DNA from 4 places in the Laedolimicola sp. genome. Region 4 is predicted to be linked to each of the others. Evidence: riboswitches for the same ligand, from Rfam matches in the RefSeq annotation. Region 4 holds a riboswitch; each other region holds the start of a gene.

Region 1 (5,053 bases), on a different contig from region 4:
AACTCCTCCATCGTCATGGACAGGGTGGAAGTAGCATCCTCTGCATCTCCCAGATCCTGGAAAATATACGTGCCGCCCGCCAGCTCAATCATCTTCGGCAGATAGTCGGCAGATTTCCGCACGTTGGCTTCGCCGTTGCTGGTGATATAGAAAAATGCCACCGTCTTGCCTGTGGCTTCTTCGCCGCTGATGGCCTTAAAAGCATCCGCCTCACTGGCAAAGGCCGCCTCAGCCTCTTCCTCATGGCCGGTCAGCAGGCCGTAGAGCTTCACCCACTCGGTCCTGCCTAAGGGGTTCGGCTCATAGCTGGAATGATCTATCAGCACCGGAATTCCGAATTTATCCAGCTGCTCCTGCACCTCCGGCGTATGGGAAATCATGGTGTTCTCGATGGCCAGGCCGCAATTTTCCGCCAGAATCTGCTCATAATCCGGCGCAGAATATTTGCCTGCATAGAGAATGTCGCCATTCTCCATGGCTGCCTTCGCCGCATCGATATACCAGCCGTCGGCTTTGGTGCCGCTGAAGCGAATACTGTCCAGGGCGTCCAGGGATACGAACATGTCCATGACCGCCGAAGCCACCAGATATATATTCTGAATGGGCTGCTGAAGTACCGTGATATCCTTCGCCAGATCCTCCGGCGCTTCCTTATCCTCAGGAACCACCAGGAAGCGTCCGCCGTCCGTGATGGTTATCAGTGAATAGCCGCCCTCATAATTGTCAATGGTAAATTTCTGCGCGTATTCCAGCTTCGTGCTGTCCGTATAAGTCAGCTCGTCACTGATATCCGTGCTGTTCTCTGCCGTGCCGGAACCGCCTGCTCCACAGGCCGTAAGTCCCAGACACATAGCCAGGCACAGAAGAAGTGCCATCAGTTTCTTTTTCATGCCTTTGTATTCCTCTTCTTCCGCATCACAGTCGCCGCAATCGCTGCCGCTACCGCAATTATCACAATACCTGCTGCCGCCGTAGTGGAGCCCGCTCCTCCCGTGCTGCCGCCATTCTCTCCCTGAATAGAATCTGACGCAAAGGTCAGCGTATATTCTACCTCATGGGGCGTACTCATGGCCGTCGTATCGCCAATCACATCGATCCCCTCGTCAAAGACCTCCACCGGAATTTCAAAAACCGAATGCTCGTCTGTACTCACCGGAAGATACTTCTCGCCGCCCACGATCATATAGTCGTAGTGATTGCTGCTCCAGGTAATCTGGGCCACAGCCTGTCCGTCCTCCACGGACAACGCGGCAGGTGACTCAATAGTGGCCCGGCCGCTGCCGCCCTCCATGGCCACTTCTACCGTATAATTACCGTCCGCCAGCTGTAAATCCTCGATTGTCATTGTCTTACTCCTTCTATTTGAATTTCCTATAATTGGAACAAGGGGGCTGCCGCAAAACGTTCTGCACATTCTACAACAGCCCCTGCATGTTATTGTTCGCTTTTTCTAAAGCCTAGTCCTGAAGAAGCTCCGGATTGGATACGCTGACCTTATGGTCGTACCATACGCCCTTGGTTCCGATCAGCGCCAGGTCGAATTCCTCGTCCAGTGCGGGAACCGGTACGTCGAAGGCATTGGCCTCCTCCGGTTCTGTACCATCGCCGAAATCTACGGTCTCTACGGTCGGCTGCAGAAGCTCTGCGCCGTCCTTCTGGGCATCCTCTGCCAGACCTTCATACAGATTCACAATGTTCTTGGAAGGCATAACCACATGAATGGTCATCTGTCCGTCCTTTACGGTCAGCGTTCCCTTTCCCTCGTAAAATTCATTTACATGGAACATACTGCTGTCTGTATTGAAATCTGCGGTGTAAACGCCGTCCTCCAGTGCCGCTGCTGCAGCTTCTTCTGCGTCAGCCTTTTCCGGCTCCGCCGTTTCTTCTGTCTTGGCAGTTTTCTCATCGGAGCTTTCCGCTTCTGTGGTAGTCTCTGCAGCCGGCGTCTCCGCCTTGCTGCCGCAGCCCATCACCAGTGTGCAGCTTAAGACTGCCATTCCCATTAACGCGATGATTTTCTTCTTCATTTCTTTTCTTGTCCTTTATCCTTACTTATTTCATAGCCTCTGCGGTATGAGCAACATAGAGATTCTGGATTGCCTCGATCTCGCCCAGACCTGCGATCTGGCAGTCTACGCTCTCGAACTTGCCGGATGCGTTGAACATGCTCTTCCAGGAATCGTCATCGTCGCCTGCCATGTCGTTGTTTGCATGGTCGCCTGCAACTACCATCAGCGGACGAAGTACAACCTTGGTGTAACCGGCCTCTGCAACTGCGTTAATCACATTCTCACATGCAGTATCTTCCGGCTCGCCCTCTACGGTTCCGATAAATACGTTCTCATATCCCAGATCCTTCATCTGTGCCTGCATCTGGCTATAGGAAATCTTTGCGGTATGGGAGGTACCATGACCCATGAATACAAATGCCACGCCATCCTCTTTTGCTGCGTCCAGAGTATCGAAACCAGCCGTCTTTACAGCCTCAGCAGTAATAGCCTCGGCAACAGCCTTCTTGTCTGCGTTGACTGCGGAAGCGTCTGCTCCAACCTCGCCCAGAAGCGGCTCAGCTACCTTTACAGACTCAAATTTATCCTTGTATGCGTCTACCGCCTCCATCAGCTCGTCGTACTCAGCGCCGTGCATCAGATGGGTCGGCTGTACTACCAGGTTCTTTACGCCGTTGGCAACTGCGCGATCCAGAGCCTGATCCATGTTGTCAATTGCCTCGCCGTCGCGGGCCTGGATATGGTTGATGATGATCTGTGCGGTAAAGGCACGTCTTACGGACCAGTCCGGATTTGCCTCTGCCAGAGCGTCCTCGATACCCTTGATATCAGCTACACGGCTGTCATTGAAGGAAGTACCAAAGCTTACTACCAGCAGCTCGTTCTCGCCGATCTCGTCCTGGTTTCTCGGATCATCCTTGGAAGCGTCTCCGGTGTCGCGTCCGAAGTAATCCGGGTCAGCGTTCTCGCCCTCTACCAGCTCCTTCTGAGCGTCTGTCAGAGCGTCCCATGCTTCCTTGGCTGCCTTACAGTCAGCGTCTGTGGTCTCTGTTCTCTCCTGAACATAGATCTTGTCAATCAGGGCTGCTACGTTGTCAGCTGCAGCCTGATCTGCGTCCGCGTCGTCTGCAGTCTCCTCTGCAGCGTCTGTGGTCTCTTCCGTAGTAGTAGTGTCTGCAGCCGGCGTCTCAGCCTTGCTGCCGCAGCCTGCCAGCATGGATGCTGTCAGAGTTGTTACACATAACAGTGTTACAAGTTTCTTTTTCATTTTCTTTTCCTCCTGCAAAAATTTTTCAGTTAAATGAAATTCATAAGATCAGAAGGAATCTGCTAAAAAATCCGACGATCCTGTGGATCGTCGGATTTTCAGTCGTCAGCTTTACATCTGTTCGCCCATCCACGCAAAACAGCGCTGCGCGGAACAGCTGTGTCTATACCCCATCTGGCACTATCAATCCTCGTGATCCGGAATCTTTCGACTCCATGCGCCGCAGTCTGGCAGGTCTCCTGGCTTACAGTACAAGCGCTGCTTATCGTCTTCCCGATGGCTCAGTGACGTATGATAAGCCGCTCCTGCATACAGTGACGAGATCGCGCAGGTCTCTCACCTGCTTCCCTATTCTCCGTTTTTTAACGGCACCAGCTGCTTCTTATTTGATTTCACATAACCTACACAAGCATTATAGCAGTCTTTCTGAAATAATCAACTGTTTTTCCGCTATTTTTTCTTCCTTTTTGCATTATTTCGCCCGTTTTTTCATAAATAACAGATAAGCGAGCAGCAATATGATACCTACCGGCAGAGAAATCAGCGCAGACTGGGTAAATCCTGCCACAATATAGGTAATAAAGGAAATCACTGCTACACTGACCGCATAGGGAAGCTGGGTGGACACATGGTTTACATGGTTACACTGGGCTCCCGCAGACGCCATAATGGTCGTATCGGAAATCGGGGAGCAGTGGTCGCCGCAGACAGCGCCCGCCATGCAGGCAGAGATGGCCACGGTCATCAACGCCGGATGGGTGGTCTGGAACGCGTCTACCACAATCGGAATCAGGATACCAAAGGTTCCCCAGGAGGTTCCGGTGGCAAAAGCCAGGAAGCATCCAACCAGGAAAATAATAGCCGGAAGCAGAGCAACCATACCCTGAGAGCTGCTCTTAATCAGATTAGCCACGAACTCCGCGGCGCCCAGGCTGTCTGTCATGGCCTTCAGGGTCCAGGCGAAGGTCAGAATCATGATGGCCGGAACCATGGCCTTGAAGCCCTCGGGAATGCAGTTCATGCACTCCTTGAAGCCCAGGACCTTACGGCTCACATACAGCAGAATCGTGATGACCAGGGCGAAAGCACTTCCGATGGCCAGACCGATGGACGCATCACTGTTGGAGAAGGCGGTCACGAAGTCCGCGCCGTCAAAGAAGCCGCCGGTGTAAATCATGCCGATAACACAGCAGATGATCAGGGAAAGAATCGGAATCAGCAAATCCTTTACGGAACCATTTCCCACGTTATCCAGGCCTTCTGCGTTGCCGTAAGGTCTGTCCGGCGTAGTAAACAGGTCGCCCTTCTTTGCGTTGTCCTCATGGACCTTCATGGAACCGAAATCAATGTTCAGAATTGCTATCGTAATCATCATAACGATAGTCAGAATCGCGTAGAAATTATAGGGAATCGCGCTGACAAAAAGCGCCAGTCCGTCCTCACCCTCTACGAAACCGGTTACAGCCGCCGCCCAGGATGAAATGGGGGCAATGATGCAGACCGGAGCCGCCGTGGCGTCGATGAGGTACGCCAGCTTGGCACGGGAAATATTGTGCTTGTCCGTCACGGGACGCATCACGCTTCCTACGGTCAGACAGTTAAAATAATCATCGATAAAAATCAGCACGCCCAGGGCTACGGTCACCAGCTGCGCGCCGGTGCGGGTCTTAATATGCTCGCTGGCCCACCGTCCAAAGGCCGCCGAGCCTCCGGCCCGGTTCATCAAGGACACGATGGCTCCCAGGATCACCAGAAACACCAGAATTCCCACATTGTA
Region 2 (5,053 bases), on a different contig from region 4:
ACCACCATGATGGACAGGGCGATCATTCCCGCCACAATCAGTGTCTGAATAATATAATAGGAAGTCATTCCGTCGGAACGGATGACAGAGTGGGCGATGCGGAACATGCCCGCGCCCGGCACCAGCGGTAAGATGCCCGGGATGACGAAAATCGTGACCGGAGCCTTCAGGACCCTTGCGAAAATCTGGCCGCAGAGGGAGACGAGACAGCCGGACAGAAAGGTGGACATGGCCACAGACAGATTGATTCCGATGAGAAACAGATAGATCCACCAGCCCACCGCGCCGGTGAAACCGGCCCAGATGATATATTTGCGCGGTACGTGCAGCAGAAAAGAAAAGGCCACAACGGAAAAAAACGCGCCGATAACCTGTATCAGCATAAAACCTCCTTACTGAATGAAACGAAGTCCGATGACAATACCCATAGCTACAGAGGCGGCGACCACAAAGGCCTCCATCATCCGGGCGGAGCCGGAGATATAATCCCCGTGCAGGGTGTCAAAGACCGCGTTGGTGATGGCTACGCCGGGAACCAGGGGCATAATGGCCGCGATGATGATGGAATCCAGGTTCCCTATAATAGGAAGAAACTTCAGAAGTCCGCCTGCGAACAGTGAGATTACCACAGCGCTCAGCAGGATTCCGAAGAAGGAGGGCAGCTTCATGCAGCTGCACAGATACAGGCAGATGGCCATGAAAAATCCGGCCACACCCGCCACAAAGGCCTCCTGCCAGGTTCCGCCGTAGGTCAGTGCAAAGGCCGCGGCCACGCCTGCGTTGGCCAGCAGAAAAGCCTGGGGCGGATGCGGTTCCTTTTTCAGCTTTTTAATCTTCCGGAAGGCTTCCTCCAGTTCCAGCTCCCCGCCGCAGAGTCCTCTGGAAATACTGTTAATTTCGTCGATGATACTCAGGTTCGTGCCACGGCTGTGAATCCGGCGGGTCACCGTCATGGACTGGATGGACGGGTCGTCCAGAGTGACCAGAAATCCGGTCACCATCACGAAGGCCTCGGCGGTCTTCAGTCCCGACAGCTCCAGCATCCGCTGCATGGTATCCTCCACCCGGTAAGTCTCAGCCCCGTTGGCCAGCATCAGCTCCCCCGCCATGACGGCGGTGTCGAGCAAAAGTTTGTAATCCATTTGTCTGATTTCCTTATACCTGATTTTGTATTGAGAATAATCTATGCCCATTATACCTATGTAAGAGAAGCGGGTCAAGGAAAGTATGGACAGAAAGAGAAATAATTCCTGTTTCCGAAAGGACAGGCTGAATTACCGGAAGACAAAAAATGGAAAAATCTTGACAGATATAGAGGAATCAAGTAAAATAAACGGGCATAGTGTTGTCAGTCGCGTACGGCGGCTGATAAAGAATAGAGAATCATGTGGAAATCATGGACGGTACCGCCACTGTATACATAAAGAACGATCCTTAGATGAAAGTCCGCCATTGGGGTAAACCTGAGAAGGCGAGGAGAGTTCGCTGGGCTTCTTCCCTGAATATGTGAGTCAGGAGAACTGCTATGCAGCAACCTTAGCGAACGATCTATTTGCGAAGGCTTATTTCCCATGTAAAATCGGTCATGGATGCAAAAGTATCCATGGCTTTTTTATTGCTGAAACGGAGGAAAACAGTGAAAAAGAACAGGCTCGTATCCAGACTTATCCAGATGTGCGTAGTGCTGATAGGCATTTCCTTTCTGACCTTTTTATTAACATACCTTGCGCCGGGCGATCCGGCCACAGCTATGTATGATTCCCTGGGAATTACCCCGAGTCCGGAAATGCTGGAGCAGGCCAGGCAGTCCATGGGACTGGACAAACCCTTTTTACAGCAATATGTGGACTGGATAGGCGGTATTTTTCACGGAGATTTTGGAACCTCCTTCAGTAAAAGCGCCCCGGTACTGGAGCTGCTGATGAAAAGGCTGCCGGCAACGTTCCGGCTGGCCCTGTTTTCCCTGGGGCTGATGTTAATTGTTTCGGTTCCCCTTGGAATTCTTTCAGCGGTCAGACAGGACGGGATAGCGGATTATATCGTTCGCTTTCTTTCTTTCCTGGGTATTTCACTTCCGGGCTTCCTGATTGGCCTGATCTTATTATATGTCTTCGCTTTGAAGCTGGGACTGGTAAAGGTGGCGAGCAGCTCCGTCGGAATGGAACAGATGCTGCTGCCGGGGATTACGCTGGCCATTGCCATGGCCTCCAAATATTCCAGACAGGTGCGCACGGCGGTATTGGAGGAGCTGCACCAGGATTACGTGACAGGCGCGAGAGCCCGGGGAATGAATCAGTGGGAAATACTGTTCCGCCAGGTTCTTCCCAACGCCATGCTCCCGCTGGTTACCATGCTGGGGCTATCCTTTGGATCGCTTCTCGGAGGAACCTCGGTGGTGGAGATTATTTTTTCCTATCCGGGACTGGGTATCCTGGCGGTGGGAGCGGTGAAAGCGCGGGATTATCCGTTGATCCAGGGCTTCGTATTGTGGATAGCCCTGATCTATATGGTGGTAAACCTGTTGGTGGATATATCCTATCATTACATTGATCCGAGGACCAGGGAGGGGGAGAACGGATGAAAAAGAATACAAGATTTGCGGTGCTTTCCATTCTGGTTTTCCTTATTCTGGCAGTGGCGTTCCTGGCGGACAAAATCGTTCCCTACGATCCGTTGAGCGCGTCACTGAGCGACGCATTCCAGGCGCCCGGAAAAGATCACTATTTCGGAACCGACGCGCTGGGGCGGGACGTGTTCTCCCGGGTGATCTGCGGGGCGACCACCAGTGTATACAGCGTACTGATTCTGGTGGCGGTAATCCTGGTTGTGGGTACCTTTCTTGGAATCATAGCCGGGTATTTCGGCGGAGTGGCAGACGCGGTAATCATGAGAGTGGGCGATATGATGATCGCCTTCCCGGATCTGATTCTGGCCATGGCAATCGCGGGAATTCTCGGGCCAAGCCTGAAAAATTCCATGATTGCAATCGCGGCGGTAAGCTGGACCAGATATGCCAGACTATCCAGAAGCCTGGTGCTGAAGATACGGAACAGGACTTATATATCCGCGGCGGAAATCTCAGGATCCAGACACAGCAGAATCCTGATGAGATATATGCTGCCCAACGCGCTTCCTACGATGATCATTACGGCAGCGACGGATATCGGCACCATCATGCTGTCGCTGGCAAGCCTGTCCTTCCTTGGCTTTGGAATCCAGCCCCCCACACCGGAATGGGGATATATGCTGAGCGAGGGAAGAACCTATATACTGAGCAGCCCGTGGCTGCTGTTTTGTCCGGGACTTGCGGTCTTTATTACGGTAGTCATCTTTAATCTCTGGGGTGACTGTATTAGAGATATGATAGATCCAAATGCAACAGAAAAACGAAGAAAGAAGAGGAGAAAGAGAAGATGAACGGAAAAAAACTGATTGCCCTTGCCCTTAGCCTGTGCCTTGCGGGCAGTATCACAGCATGCGGCGGCAGCGCAGGAACAGAGCAGAAAGCAGTGTCAGACGGAGGAAGCGCGAAAACACAGCTAAATGTGGCGACAGAGTTGACCAGCGCAACCCTGGATCCGGCAGATGACTGGAACAGCTGGTTTGTAATGCGCTGGGGCGCGCTGGAAACCCTGACCCGTTTTGAGGACGACGGCACCGTGTCGCCGTGGCTGGCAGAAGACTGGTCTGTAGCGGACGATCAGCTGACCTGGACCATAAAGCTGAAAGAAAATGTAACCTTCTCCAATGGAGAATCGATGACGGCGACAAAGGTTCAGGAATCCCTGGAGAGATTATTTGAGGTGACAGATCCCAATAAGGGCGGAAATGGAAACCCCTGGAATTATTTCACATATGACAGTATCAGCGCAGACGATGAAGCCTGGACTGTGACGATTGTAACAAGTGAGCCGACCGTAGACCTGCCGGGCTGCCTTGCGTATCCCTGGTATGGCATTATCGATGTGGCTGGCTCTGCGGATCGCGATATCGCTGCGGACGGACCGATTTGTACAGGACCCTATTGCTTTGTATCCAACGATCCGGAGCATGATATCCAGCTGGTAAAAAATGACAATTACTGGGACGGTGAAGTACCCTTTGAGACAGTCAATGTCATGAAGCTTGGGGAGGCTTCTGCCCGCGCAATGGCCCTGCAGGACGGTTCTGCAGACATGGGAATCAACATTGCGGCGTCTGACAGAGCGGTTCTGGAGAATGCGGATACCTATCAGATTGACGTCACCGGTGGAAACCGTGTGTGCAACTGGTTTATCAATTTTGACGGAGTGCTGGGCAATGATACCCTGAGAAAAGCGGTGATGACGGCAATTGACGGTCAGACCGTGTGCGATGTATCCACAGGCGGCTCCTATACTTACACCAATAATACGCCGGTACCCGGCTATGATTTGGATAACCCGTACAGCTACGATCCGGAGGCAGCTAAGACTATGCTGGACGAGGCCGGTATCGTAGACGGCGATGGAGACGGATACCGCGAACTGGACGGCAAAAATATCGACATCAGTATTGTAGCGACAACCAGCCGTCAGCAGGACGTAATTGCGCAAGCGTATGGGGTCCAGCTGGAAGCAATCGGAATCAAGAGCACCATTTCCATGCCGGAAAATGTAGTAGACCTGCGGGTATCCCAGGGCTTTGATCTGATGTTCAACAATGAAGTAACCACACCTACCGGAGATCCGGAGAACTTCCTGAAGCACTGGTACGGAAAGATTACCGATACAAGCTTTAATTACGGAAATTATCATAATGAAGAATACGACGCGCTGTATGAACAGCTGATCGGCGAATTTGATACGGAAAAGCGGACGGAAATTTTTACACAGATGCAGGAAATCCTGATGGAGGACGTGGCGACCATCTGCAGCGGCGCCTATAATTTCAATCTCTGCTCCGCAGCTTCTGTAGAAGGCGTTCACAGCTATGTGTGCGACTACTACTGGGTAACAAAGGATATCACACCGGCGTCATAAATAAGAAGAATAAATAGAAAAGGGGACTTTCCCATGCTGGATATAGAGAACAT
Region 3 (5,053 bases), on a different contig from region 4:
TCATAAAGCCTGGACAGCTCATAATCATCTCCCAGGAAATCTCCTACTACAGTCAGCGCAGTCTTGGTGATGCCTGCTGCCTTTACCTTCTCTGCAATGTCCAACAGGGTTCCTCTTACAATCTTCTGTTCCGGCCAGCTTGCCTTGTATACAACTGCCACAGGTGTATCCGGACGATATTCTTTCCGAAGGGTTGCGGACAGCTCCTCCATCATACCGATGCTCAGGAAAATGATCATGGTGGCGTGATGTCTGGCCAGATCCTGAAGCTTTTCCCCCTCCGGCATGGGCGTTCTGCCCTCCATGCGGGTCAGGATCACCGTCTGGCTCACACCCGGCAGCGTGTATTCCTTCTTCAGGGCTGCCGCAGTCGCCAGGAAAGAGCTGACCCCCGGAATGACCTCATACTCGATACCCATGCGATCGAGAGCGTCCATCTGCTCCCGGTGCGCGCCGAAGATAGCCGGGTCGCCGGTATGTACACGGACCACCTTCAGGCCCTTGGCTTCGCCGTCCTTCATGACAGCCAGAACCTCTTCCAGGGTCATGGTGGCGCTGTTATAGATCTGCGCGCCCTCCTTGGCGTCCGCCAGCACCTTGGGGTTTACCAGAGAACCTGCGTAAATGATAATATCCGCGCTGTCGATCAGTTTCTTTCCCTTAATTGTCAGAAGCTCCGGATCTCCCGGGCCTGCTCCGATAAATGATACCATTGTTTTACCTCTTCTCTCTCTTAATGATGACGGTTGTAAAGTAACTGTATGTTCTCTCCGGATCCAGGGATCCGATATATTCGTCCTTCATACCCACGCAGCTGATGACCGTAGCGCAGCTTTCCGCGCGGTCATACTTTTTCATCAGCTCCAGGATGCGGCCAATGCTGCCACCTGCCTTCATGATGACCACGTTGTCATAGTGGGCGATGGCCTCCTCCACCTGCTGCTCCGCACGGACGGAGGGCACGATCACCAGGGACTCATTTCCCTCCATCAGCGGTAACCGGGCCGCAGCCGCTCCGCTGCAGAAGGATGGAATACCCGGGATAATCTCCGTTTCAAAGCCATGCTCTGCCACATACTGGTTCACATACATGTAAGTGCTGTATACCGAGACGTCGCCCAGGGTAATCATAGCGATATTCTTTCCCCGGGAAAGCTCTGCGGTCAGCTGCTCGCAGGCCGCTGCTCTGCACTTCTTCCGCTCCTCCTTATCCTTTGCCATCCGGAAAATGACTTCCAGGAGGTGCTTATGCTCCAGTTCCACCACCGGGCGGATGATTTCCAGCGCCGTACTCTCTTCTCCGGCTTCTTTTACCGGAACGGCGATGATATCCGCTTCATCGAGAATCCGTTTTGCTTTCAGCGTCAACAGCTCCGGATCACCCGGACCCACGCCGATGCCGTATAATTTACCCTTCATCTATTTATTCTCCTCCTGCTCCTGGGCTGCCCGGGCGCGGTTCATGGCGTCCTCGGTCAGATCCTTTACGATTTCACTTGCGATCAGAAGTCCCGCTACGGACGGTACAAATGCGGTCGAACCCGGAATGTCACGGCGTTCAGTACATTTATGCTTGGCTCCCGGCGGGCAGATACAGTTGGTTCTGCAGCTGATGGACATGTCCTCGATGGGACGCACCGCCTTCTCCTTGGAGTAGACCACCTTCAGCTTTTTGATGCCGCGTTTTTTCAATTCGCGCCGCATGACTCTCGCCAGCGGACATACGCTGGTCTTATAGATATCCGCCACCTCGAACAGGAAGGGATTCAGCTTATTGCCCGCTCCCATGCTGCTGATCAGAGGCACGCCTGCCTTCTCACATTCCTCCACCAGAGAAATCTTCGCGGTGACTGTATCGATGGCGTCCACCACATAGGTGTACCGGCTGAAATCAAATTCATCCTTATTTTCCGGCAGGAAGAAGCAGAGATGTGTATTGACCTCCGCCTTCGGATTGATCTCCAGGATACGCTCCTTCATGACCTCGGCCTTGTACTTACCCACCGTCTTCCGGGTGGCAATAATCTGGCGGTTCAGGTTCGTCAGGCACACCTTATCGTCGTCGATGAGATCAAAGGCTCCCACGCCGCTTCTCGCCAGGGCCTCCACCACATAGCCGCCCACGCCGCCGATGCCGAAGACTGCCACCCTGGAATGCTCCAGAATCTCCATGGCTTCTTTTCCCAGTAAAAGTTCTGTTCTTGAAAACTGATTTAACATAATTTTCTCCTCATGCGCTTGCAAAACAAAAAGAGATCTGTATTTTATGACAGATCTCTCCCTATGATCAGCAGCGGATTTCATCCCATCGGCCGCCAACTATATCCGGAACCGCTTTCCACGGAAGCCTGTCCATTTCCCGCAAAGAGCAGGTAGCCTGGCTTGCAGACACGCTGCTTACAGTGACCGGATCGCTCAGGCCTTCCACCTGATTCCCCTGCTTTATGCATCATGCATACTCTCTGCGTTATACCTTAGTCAGTGTAGCATACAGACGGGCTTTCGTCAACAAAATATACCCTATAGGGTTTCCCTTTTAACAGGTTGCTCCTCCTGTCAGATGAAGCTGCGCATCCAGAATCTCCTGCTTTCTCTCCAGAATTTCATCAGACAGAAGCTGCTGCTCCACGTTATCGAAGCCGAGACGTTCGATGGTCGCAGCGAAACGTTCGCCGGTAATGCCCTGCTCCCGATACAGGAGAATCGCCTTTTCAATCACGTTTAAGGCTTCTTCCTTACTGGTGAACACCTTACGCAGCGCTTTTCCGTGATTGATTTTTTTGCCCCAGCGGCCGCCGATGTAAATCTTAAATCCGTACTGACCGTCTTCGATGGCGTCGAAACGGCATTGACCCACACAGCGGCCGCAATTGTTACAGATTTCTTTGTTAATCTCCAGAACGCCGTCCTTCACCTTTGCCGCGCCGATGGGACAGGCTGCCTCTACGCTGCACTTCTTACATCCGTTGCAGCTATCCTCGTCAAATTCGGGGATTCTCTGACCGATGATTCCCAAATCATTTAAATCCGGTTTTACACAATTGTTGGGGCAGCCGCCTACCGCAATCTTAAATTTGTGCGGCAGCTTTACCGTGTGATACCCCTCATAAAAACGGTGATGGATTTCCTCGGAAATGGCGAAGGAATCCAAAAGTCCATACTGGCAGGTGGTTCCCTTACAGGCTACAACCGGGCGTACCACAGAACCGGTTCCACCTGTAATTAGTCCTTCTCTGGCAATATATTCCTTGAATTCTTCGATTTTGTCGTAGGGAACGCCCTGTACCTCCACCGTCAGACGGGTGGTAAAGGTTATCACTCCGTTTCCGAATTTTTCCGCCGCTTCCGCAATGCATCTCTGCTGCGCAGCCGTTATCTTTCCATTGACGGTAATGATTCTTGCCGAGAAATTATCGGTTCCCTTATTGCTCAGAAATCCCATTGCCTTTACGCGCTTTTCATCTTCCTTGCTGATTGTTAATGTAGCCATTGTGTGCCTCCTTTTATTCTTCCTCTGTTAATTCTGTATGGAAGGTCATGCCGCCCTCCAGTACCTTTGTATCCGTATATCCGTAAGCCTTCAGACGGTTCTGCACCAGATAAGCCCGTTTTCCCTTGGAACATACCAAAAGCAGTTTTTCGTTCCTGCCAAGCCCGTCTGCCGGACCGTCCAGGCTGTTCAGATCCACATAGGGATACCCGTGCAGCGACGGTGTAATACCCGCATCCACGATCCGATAATTTTCTCCTTCTTCCGCATACTCTGCGGCCGTCATGCTGTCCAGCTCCCCGTTCAGCTTATTCAGCAGAATATTCACTGCATGCTGCAGCGGATGAATCGCAGTGGAGAAGGGCGGCGCGTACGCAAAATCCATGTACTGCAGATCCTCCAGGGTCGCTTTCATGGAAATCGCAGTCACCGCTATATCCGTCAGCTTATCCACCGCTCCCGTTCCCACAGTCTGCATACCAAGCAGCCTGTGGCTTTCCCGATCTGCAATCAGCTTTATGACAAATAAAGCTGCGCCCGGATAGTAATGTGCCTTATCGTCCACCACACAAATCACACTCTCTGCGTCATAGCCTGCTTCCCGCGCCGCCTGCTCCAGTAATCCGGTTCTTCCCATGCAGAAGCCGGCCAGCTTCGCCACGCCGGTTCCCAGCACGCCCGGATACTGCACTGTTTTCCCGGCAAGGTGCTGCGCCGCCGCGCGGCCCGCTATATTCGCTGTGGAACCCATGGGCGACCACTGGGGCTTTCCGGTAATCCGGTTCGTTACCATAGCGCAGTCGCCGACCGCGTAGATATCCGGATCATTTGTCTGCAACGCCTGATTTGTCAACAGAGCTCCTTTGAACATTTCCAGACCGGCGTCCTGCAAAAATTCCGTATTGGGACGGATTCCCATAGCCAGGATGCAGGCGTCCGCCTTCATGGCACGGCGGGAGGTTTTTACCTTTTCTACCTTCTCCTCCCCGAGAATTTCTTCCAGGCCCGTTCCGGTAAAACACATGACGCCCGCGTCCGCCAGCTTATTTTCCACATAATCCGCAATCTCCGGATCCAGGAAGCCCGGCAGAATATGGGGCGCGAAATCAATGACAGATACCTTCACATCCTTCGCCGCCAGATTTTCCGCGATTTCCAGTCCGATAAATCCACCGCCCACGATCACTGCCCGACGGATCTCTCCAGCCTCCACAGTCTGCCGAAGCATATCTGCGTCCTCCGGCGTTCTCATATAAAATACATTTTTCAGCTGCGTGCCCGGGCAATCCGGCTCGAAGGGACGCGCGCCCGTGGCAATCACCAGCTTATCATACGCATAGGCTTCGACTGCTCCCGTATCCAGATTCACAGCCTCCACAGTTTTCCCTTTTCGGTCTACTTTTGTCACTTCAGTCCGGATTTCCACCGGCACTCCGGTTACTTTTTCATAAGATTCCGGCGTATGCACCAGCAAATCCTTTTTTTCCCGGATCACGCCGCTCACATAATACGGAAGACCGCAGCCCGCATAGGAAATATCCTTTCCCTTTGTCAGGATCCGGA
Region 4 (5,053 bases):
ACTCCCGGATATTTTCTTTTGTGAGCACCTCTTCCGGCGTACCGTAATCCACAATCTTCCCCTGATACATGAAAATAATCCGATCGCAGTACAGGGCCGCCAGATTCAGGTCATGAATAGATGAAAATACCGTCACGTCCTGCCCCTTTAAAATATCCATAATCTGATACTGATAGCTCACATCCAGATGGTTCGTGGGCTCATCCAGCACAATAAAGGCACTCTCCTGCATCAGCACCCGGGCCAGCAGCACACGCTGCTTCTCGCCGCCGGACAGGCTTAAGTAGGAACGGTGCTCGTAGCCGGACAGTCCCACTTCCTTCAGGCATTTTTCACAGAGCTTCTTGTCCTCCGCCGAATCCCCCTGCAGGAATTTTTTCTTGGCGTACCGGCCGAACATGACCATATCCCGCACCTCGAAATCAAACTCCACATGATTTTCCTGGGCCATGACTGCCATTTCCCCGGCCATTTTTTTGAAGGAAAAATCCAGCACATCCTTTTCATTCAGAAAAACGGTACCCCGGCCCGGCTTGTAGGTTCGGTAGATATTTTTGAGAAGCGTAGATTTGCCGCAGCCATTGGGACCAACCAGGCCCACAAACTCGCCGTCCTGCACTTCCAGGCAGATTTGTTCCAGAATGCTTTTTCCGTCTATCTGATAATCCAGATTTTTTACCTGTAAACTCATACTCTGCCTCCTCTACTTTTTTCCCATATTGCCCCGGCGAATCAGATACAGGAAGAAGGGCGCGCCGAAAAAGGCCGCCACCACGCCTATGGGCAATTCAGACGGAGCAATGATGGTGCGTGAAATCAGATCGGTAAGCATTGTGAAGAGTCCTCCTCCCAGAATCGCCATGGGGATCAGCCGTCTGTGTCCGGATCCCACAAAGCTTCGCATAATATGGGGTACAACCAGTCCCACAAATCCGATAACGCCGCTGACGGATACCACAACGCCGGTCAGGATCGTGGAAGCCGCAATAATAACCAGTTTCATTTTACGGGTATCCACACCCAGAGTTTCCGCCACGTCGTCGCCCAGAAGCAATACATCCAGCTCCTTCGCGAACAGGAAAATGACCACGATTACCACAACGCCAACCACCACCACATATCTCAGCTTGCTCCAGGTGGCTCCGCTTAAGGATCCTACCATCCAATAGAGCGCCATCTTCGTCTTATCCGATCCCGTATTGATTCCGTATACCATCAGATTGGTAAAGGCTGAAAACAGGGCGGAAGTCGCGATACCCGCCAGCACCAGCTGCGTCGAGGTAATCCGGCCATGAATGGAGGCGATACTTAAAGACAGACAGATGGAGACAGCCGCTCCCATGGTAGCGCCAAAGATAACGGAATATCCGCCCATAAAGCTGAACCAACCAAGCAGGATGGCACAGACTGCTCCGGCAGAAGCTCCGGAGGAGATACCCAGTACATAGGGATCTGCCAGGGGATTCTTGGTCAGCGCCTGCATCAGGACGCCGCACAGCGCCAGTCCCGCACCTACGATAAAGGCCATCAGCACGCGGGGAAACCGGATATTCCAGATGATATTTTCCGTCTTGCCCTCCCAGGCAATTCGAAAGATATCCTTCCCAGAGATTTTATTTACCAGAATTTTTCCAATATCGCCTGCTGAGACGTTCACTGCGCCGATGGTTACGGATATGGTCAATACCGCGGCAATCAGCAGCAATACCAGCAGCAGCGTCACAAGGAAGCGGCCTTTGCCCGATTTTACTGTTCCTTTCATAGATTCCTCCTTCGTGAACACAAATAGAATGAGCAAGAAAAACGGGGAGCTTTCACTCCCCTGTCTTTCCCCCTGTTAGAATTTATCCGGATACAGCTGCTCTGCAATGGTCTTAACCGCGTTGGCGCTTCCTGCGCTACCCTGCATATCGCTGCAGCATACGGAGTAGATTCTGCCTTCCTTTACGGCGCGCAGATCCTTGGTGAATTCATTGGTCTCCAGGAACTCCCGCTTCTCTGCTACATCGTCTCCGGTATACTCCAGAATCAGAATCACGTCCGGATCACGCTCTACTACTTCCTCCCAGGAGGGCTTTGCCCAGCCTGCTTCGATATCATCGAAGATGGAGATACCGCCGGCCTTCTTGATGATGTCGCCCGGCATGCCCTGGCAAGCGGTAAACGGTACATCCTCTCCGGAATCATAAGCAAATACTTTTACCGGATTCTCATAGGCCTCATCACCCAGAGCGTCCTGCACCTCCTGCAGGGTATCCTTCATAGCCTGTACCTTCTCAGCTGCCAGATCCTGCACCTTGAAGATCTCGCCCAGAGTTTCGTAGTCCTTATACAGATCCGCAAAGGTTGCGCTGTCTGTGCATACATACGGGAAATACATGGCGATACCATTCTCATCGCAGAAATCCTTGTTGAAATTCTTATCGGAAAATGTGGAATCCCAGCCCATCAGGAAATCGCAGCCGGTTGCCAGCAGCTCTTCCTTGGACAGATTTGTCAGGCCTTCGCCCGGGTTCATCAGCTGGGGAACCTGATCGCGGGCCGGATACTCGGAAGCCGTACTCCAGCAAAAGCCCTTGGTATAGCCTGCCATCTGATCCTGCAATCCCAGATCAAAGAAAAAATCTGCCATCTGGTCACCGGAAGCTACCACAGCGGAGGGCATTTTGGTGATGGTGTACTCTACGTTCTCACCCAGTCCGGAACGCTCCAGGTTCAGGGTAATGGTAACCGGCTCATAGGCGTCGTCTGCGTCTGCAGTCTCCTTTGTCTCGTCGGCGCTTTCGGCAGCCTCTGTGTTCTCCTCTGTTGTGGTGTCCGCTGCCTTGGAACCACAGCCTGCCAGCAGGCCTGCCGCGAGACAGGTACTTAAGAGTACGCTTACTACTTTCTTCTTCATGTTTCTTCTCCTTCGTTCTGTAAAATGATTCGTCCATAAAAAAAGCACCACCCAATCACTTCTGATCAGATGATGCACCCGTATTCGGCATCCGGACGCACTGCGCCCTCTATCTTTCGCAAATGTCATGGACCGTGACAGCAAAAGCAGAATAAGCAGGTCTTCTGACTTACGCCGGCCTTTTTTGTCTTCCTTCTTCCCGTCCCGTACCATTTCCTGTACCTTACGGACAGTGAAGGAAAACGGCCCTGAAACTTTGCGCTTACAGCGGCGGCACCGCACAGGATTTACACCTGTTTCCCTTTTCACCGGCCCAACATTTCTGTTAGTCGGCACTCACTCCGTTAAATATATAACATATTTTTTCTTTTCTTGTCAAGCATCAAATATTGTTAATCCATGCCAGTTTCTTCCACTTCTCCACAGTGCGATAATATTTTTTATGTAACAGGGGATTCCATAGGAATTTCCTGTTGCATAAAACAAAAAGCTCCTGGATAACCAGAAGCTTTTCAGCAGTCGATAGGGGAATCGAACCCCTGTTTTCGCCGTGAGAGGGCGACGTCTTAACCGCTTGACCAATCGACCATTTCCTTATTCTTTTGTGCCGCTCGCTTGCGACTTGTTTAGTATATAATAAGACAAGGGGAAATGCAAGTGTTTTTTTCAAAATTTTTAATTTCTTTATTTTTCACGTATTTTTTATATTTTTCTGATAATTTATACATCTTTTTTTCTTACTCCCTGACGCTTCCATCTTCCCCTATCGTAACGCCGCCGAAGCACAGCCCCTGCAGATTTCCATAGAAGGCTGCCCGCTCACTGCCATCCATCAGTCCCATCTGGTTGGCCGTACTGACACAGGGAATCACCCTTACCTCTATGCCGTCGTCTGTAATGGTCAGCTCTGCCATCATGGTTTCGTAGGTCCGGTTCGCGAAAATAAAATTGCCCAGGCTATAAAAAATCGGTTTTCCCTGATAATATTCAATCCCCTGCAGCACATGGGGGTGCGCGCCAATTACAGCGTCTGCCCCGGCGTCGATATACTGGCGGGCCAAGGACTTCTGATACTCCTCCGGCTCTGTGTTCCGCTCGATTCCCCAATGGACATAGACCACTACATAGTCGCACTGCTGCTTCGCCGCCTGTATCTCCCCCAGAAGCTTCGTCGGATCATAGGTGGTAAAGAGACCGGAATTGCTCTGAGACGCAGTCCAGGAATGCTCCGGAATCACACGGGTGGCTCCCAGAAAGCCAATGACCCGTCCGCCTGCCTCCATGGTTTTCAGAGCCTTTGCCTCCTCCAGGTTCTGCCCTGCTCCCACATGGAGAATGCCCGCTCCGTCCAGTGCCGTTAATGTCTCGGCAAGCGGCCCTCTGCCGAAATCCAGCATATGATTATTGGCCAGGGTCACGATATCTGCCCCCAGCTCCGGTAATACAGATGCATATTTGGGATCCACCCGGAAGGTATATTGCTTATCTTCCATTGCCTCACCGGTAGTTCCAAAAGGAAATTCCTGATTCAGCATGAAGATATCGGCGCCGCGGGTAATGGAAAGCAAATCTGATGTGGCCGCTGCAGAAATGCCATTTCGCTCGTATTTTTCCTGTAAAACATCAGTCAGAAACAGGTCGCCTGCAAACAATAAGGCAACATCCTCTTTCCGGTTCTCTCCATCCGAGGCTTCTGCACCTTCCGATTCCTCTGCCCAAGCTTCAGAGGCTTCTGATTTTCCGGACGGCGTCAACACATGTACGGTCGGTACTTCCACTGACAGCTTTCCTGTTTTCTCAGTGTCCGCATTTTCCAGGGAATCCATCCCTGCATCCGCCAAAGCCTCCGCGCTTTTCCCGGGCGCAGAAAAGCCTTCCGCCGCCCACAATGCGCCGCCTACAAGGAGCGCCATGAGAACTGCCAGAATACTTATCTGAATGTATTTTATCATTTCCCTGTAAAAAGATCTTTTCCGTCCCGCCATGGATTCCGTCCCTTCGCTGCCGCCGTCCATTTTATCTGATATCTATTTTACCCGTTTCCAAAGAAAAAGGCAACAGCCCTCCGGGAGGAAGGACTGCTGCCAATTCTTAATATTTCCTGATCTCTATGCTTGTTTCTTTTTCTCCAGCGGAGTACTGTATCCGATATAA

What was found. A riboswitch is a leader RNA that binds a small molecule or an ion and turns the genes downstream of it on or off. The one in region 4 is predicted to bind cobalamin.
Region 1: it holds a riboswitch for cobalamin, as region 4 does, so the genes downstream of both, ACTRC3_RS00160 (sirohydrochlorin cobaltochelatase) here and ACTRC3_RS04365 (ABC transporter substrate-binding protein) in region 4, are expected to answer to the same signal.
Region 2: it holds a riboswitch for cobalamin, as region 4 does, so the genes downstream of both, nikB (nickel ABC transporter permease) here and ACTRC3_RS04365 (ABC transporter substrate-binding protein) in region 4, are expected to answer to the same signal.
Region 3: it holds a riboswitch for cobalamin, as region 4 does, so the genes downstream of both, ACTRC3_RS03365 (tRNA threonylcarbamoyladenosine dehydratase) here and ACTRC3_RS04365 (ABC transporter substrate-binding protein) in region 4, are expected to answer to the same signal.

Annotation. Positions count from the first base shown of each region.
Region 1 covers NZ_JBOKYU010000001.1:30,514-35,566, forward strand. The annotation lists gene ACTRC3_RS00145 (ABC transporter substrate-binding protein) at 1-890, opposite strand, end outside; gene ACTRC3_RS00150 (hypothetical protein) at 887-1,345, opposite strand; gene ACTRC3_RS00155 (hypothetical protein) at 1,458-2,027, opposite strand; gene ACTRC3_RS00160 (sirohydrochlorin cobaltochelatase) at 2,053-3,276, opposite strand; cobalamin riboswitch at 3,489-3,666, opposite strand; gene ACTRC3_RS00165 (Na+/H+ antiporter NhaC family protein) at 3,749-5,053, opposite strand, start outside.
Region 2 covers NZ_JBOKYU010000056.1:4,181-9,233, forward strand. The annotation lists gene ACTRC3_RS10555 (threonine/serine exporter family protein) at 1-383, opposite strand, end outside; gene ACTRC3_RS10560 (threonine/serine exporter family protein) at 393-1,142, opposite strand; cobalamin riboswitch at 1,324-1,542, shown strand; gene nikB (nickel ABC transporter permease) at 1,637-2,581, shown strand; gene nikC (nickel transporter permease) at 2,578-3,417, shown strand; gene ACTRC3_RS10575 (ABC transporter substrate-binding protein) at 3,414-5,000, shown strand; gene ACTRC3_RS10580 (ABC transporter ATP-binding protein) at 5,034-5,053, shown strand, end outside.
Region 3 covers NZ_JBOKYU010000007.1:27,146-32,198, reverse strand. The annotation lists gene cobM (precorrin-4 C(11)-methyltransferase) at 1-713, opposite strand, end outside; gene cobI (precorrin-2 C(20)-methyltransferase) at 718-1,419, opposite strand; gene ACTRC3_RS03365 (tRNA threonylcarbamoyladenosine dehydratase) at 1,420-2,220, opposite strand; cobalamin riboswitch at 2,351-2,478, opposite strand; gene ACTRC3_RS03360 (4Fe-4S binding protein) at 2,537-3,490, opposite strand; gene ACTRC3_RS03355 (FAD-dependent oxidoreductase) at 3,504-5,053, opposite strand, start outside.
Region 4 covers NZ_JBOKYU010000010.1:40,152-45,204, forward strand. The annotation lists gene ACTRC3_RS04355 (ABC transporter ATP-binding protein) at 1-691, opposite strand, end outside; gene ACTRC3_RS04360 (FecCD family ABC transporter permease) at 704-1,762, opposite strand; gene ACTRC3_RS04365 (ABC transporter substrate-binding protein) at 1,838-2,899, opposite strand; cobalamin riboswitch at 3,037-3,254, opposite strand; tRNA gene ACTRC3_RS04370 (tRNA-Glu) at 3,416-3,487, opposite strand; gene ACTRC3_RS04375 (CapA family protein) at 3,637-4,851, opposite strand; gene ACTRC3_RS04380 (PqqD family protein) at 5,008-5,053, opposite strand, start outside.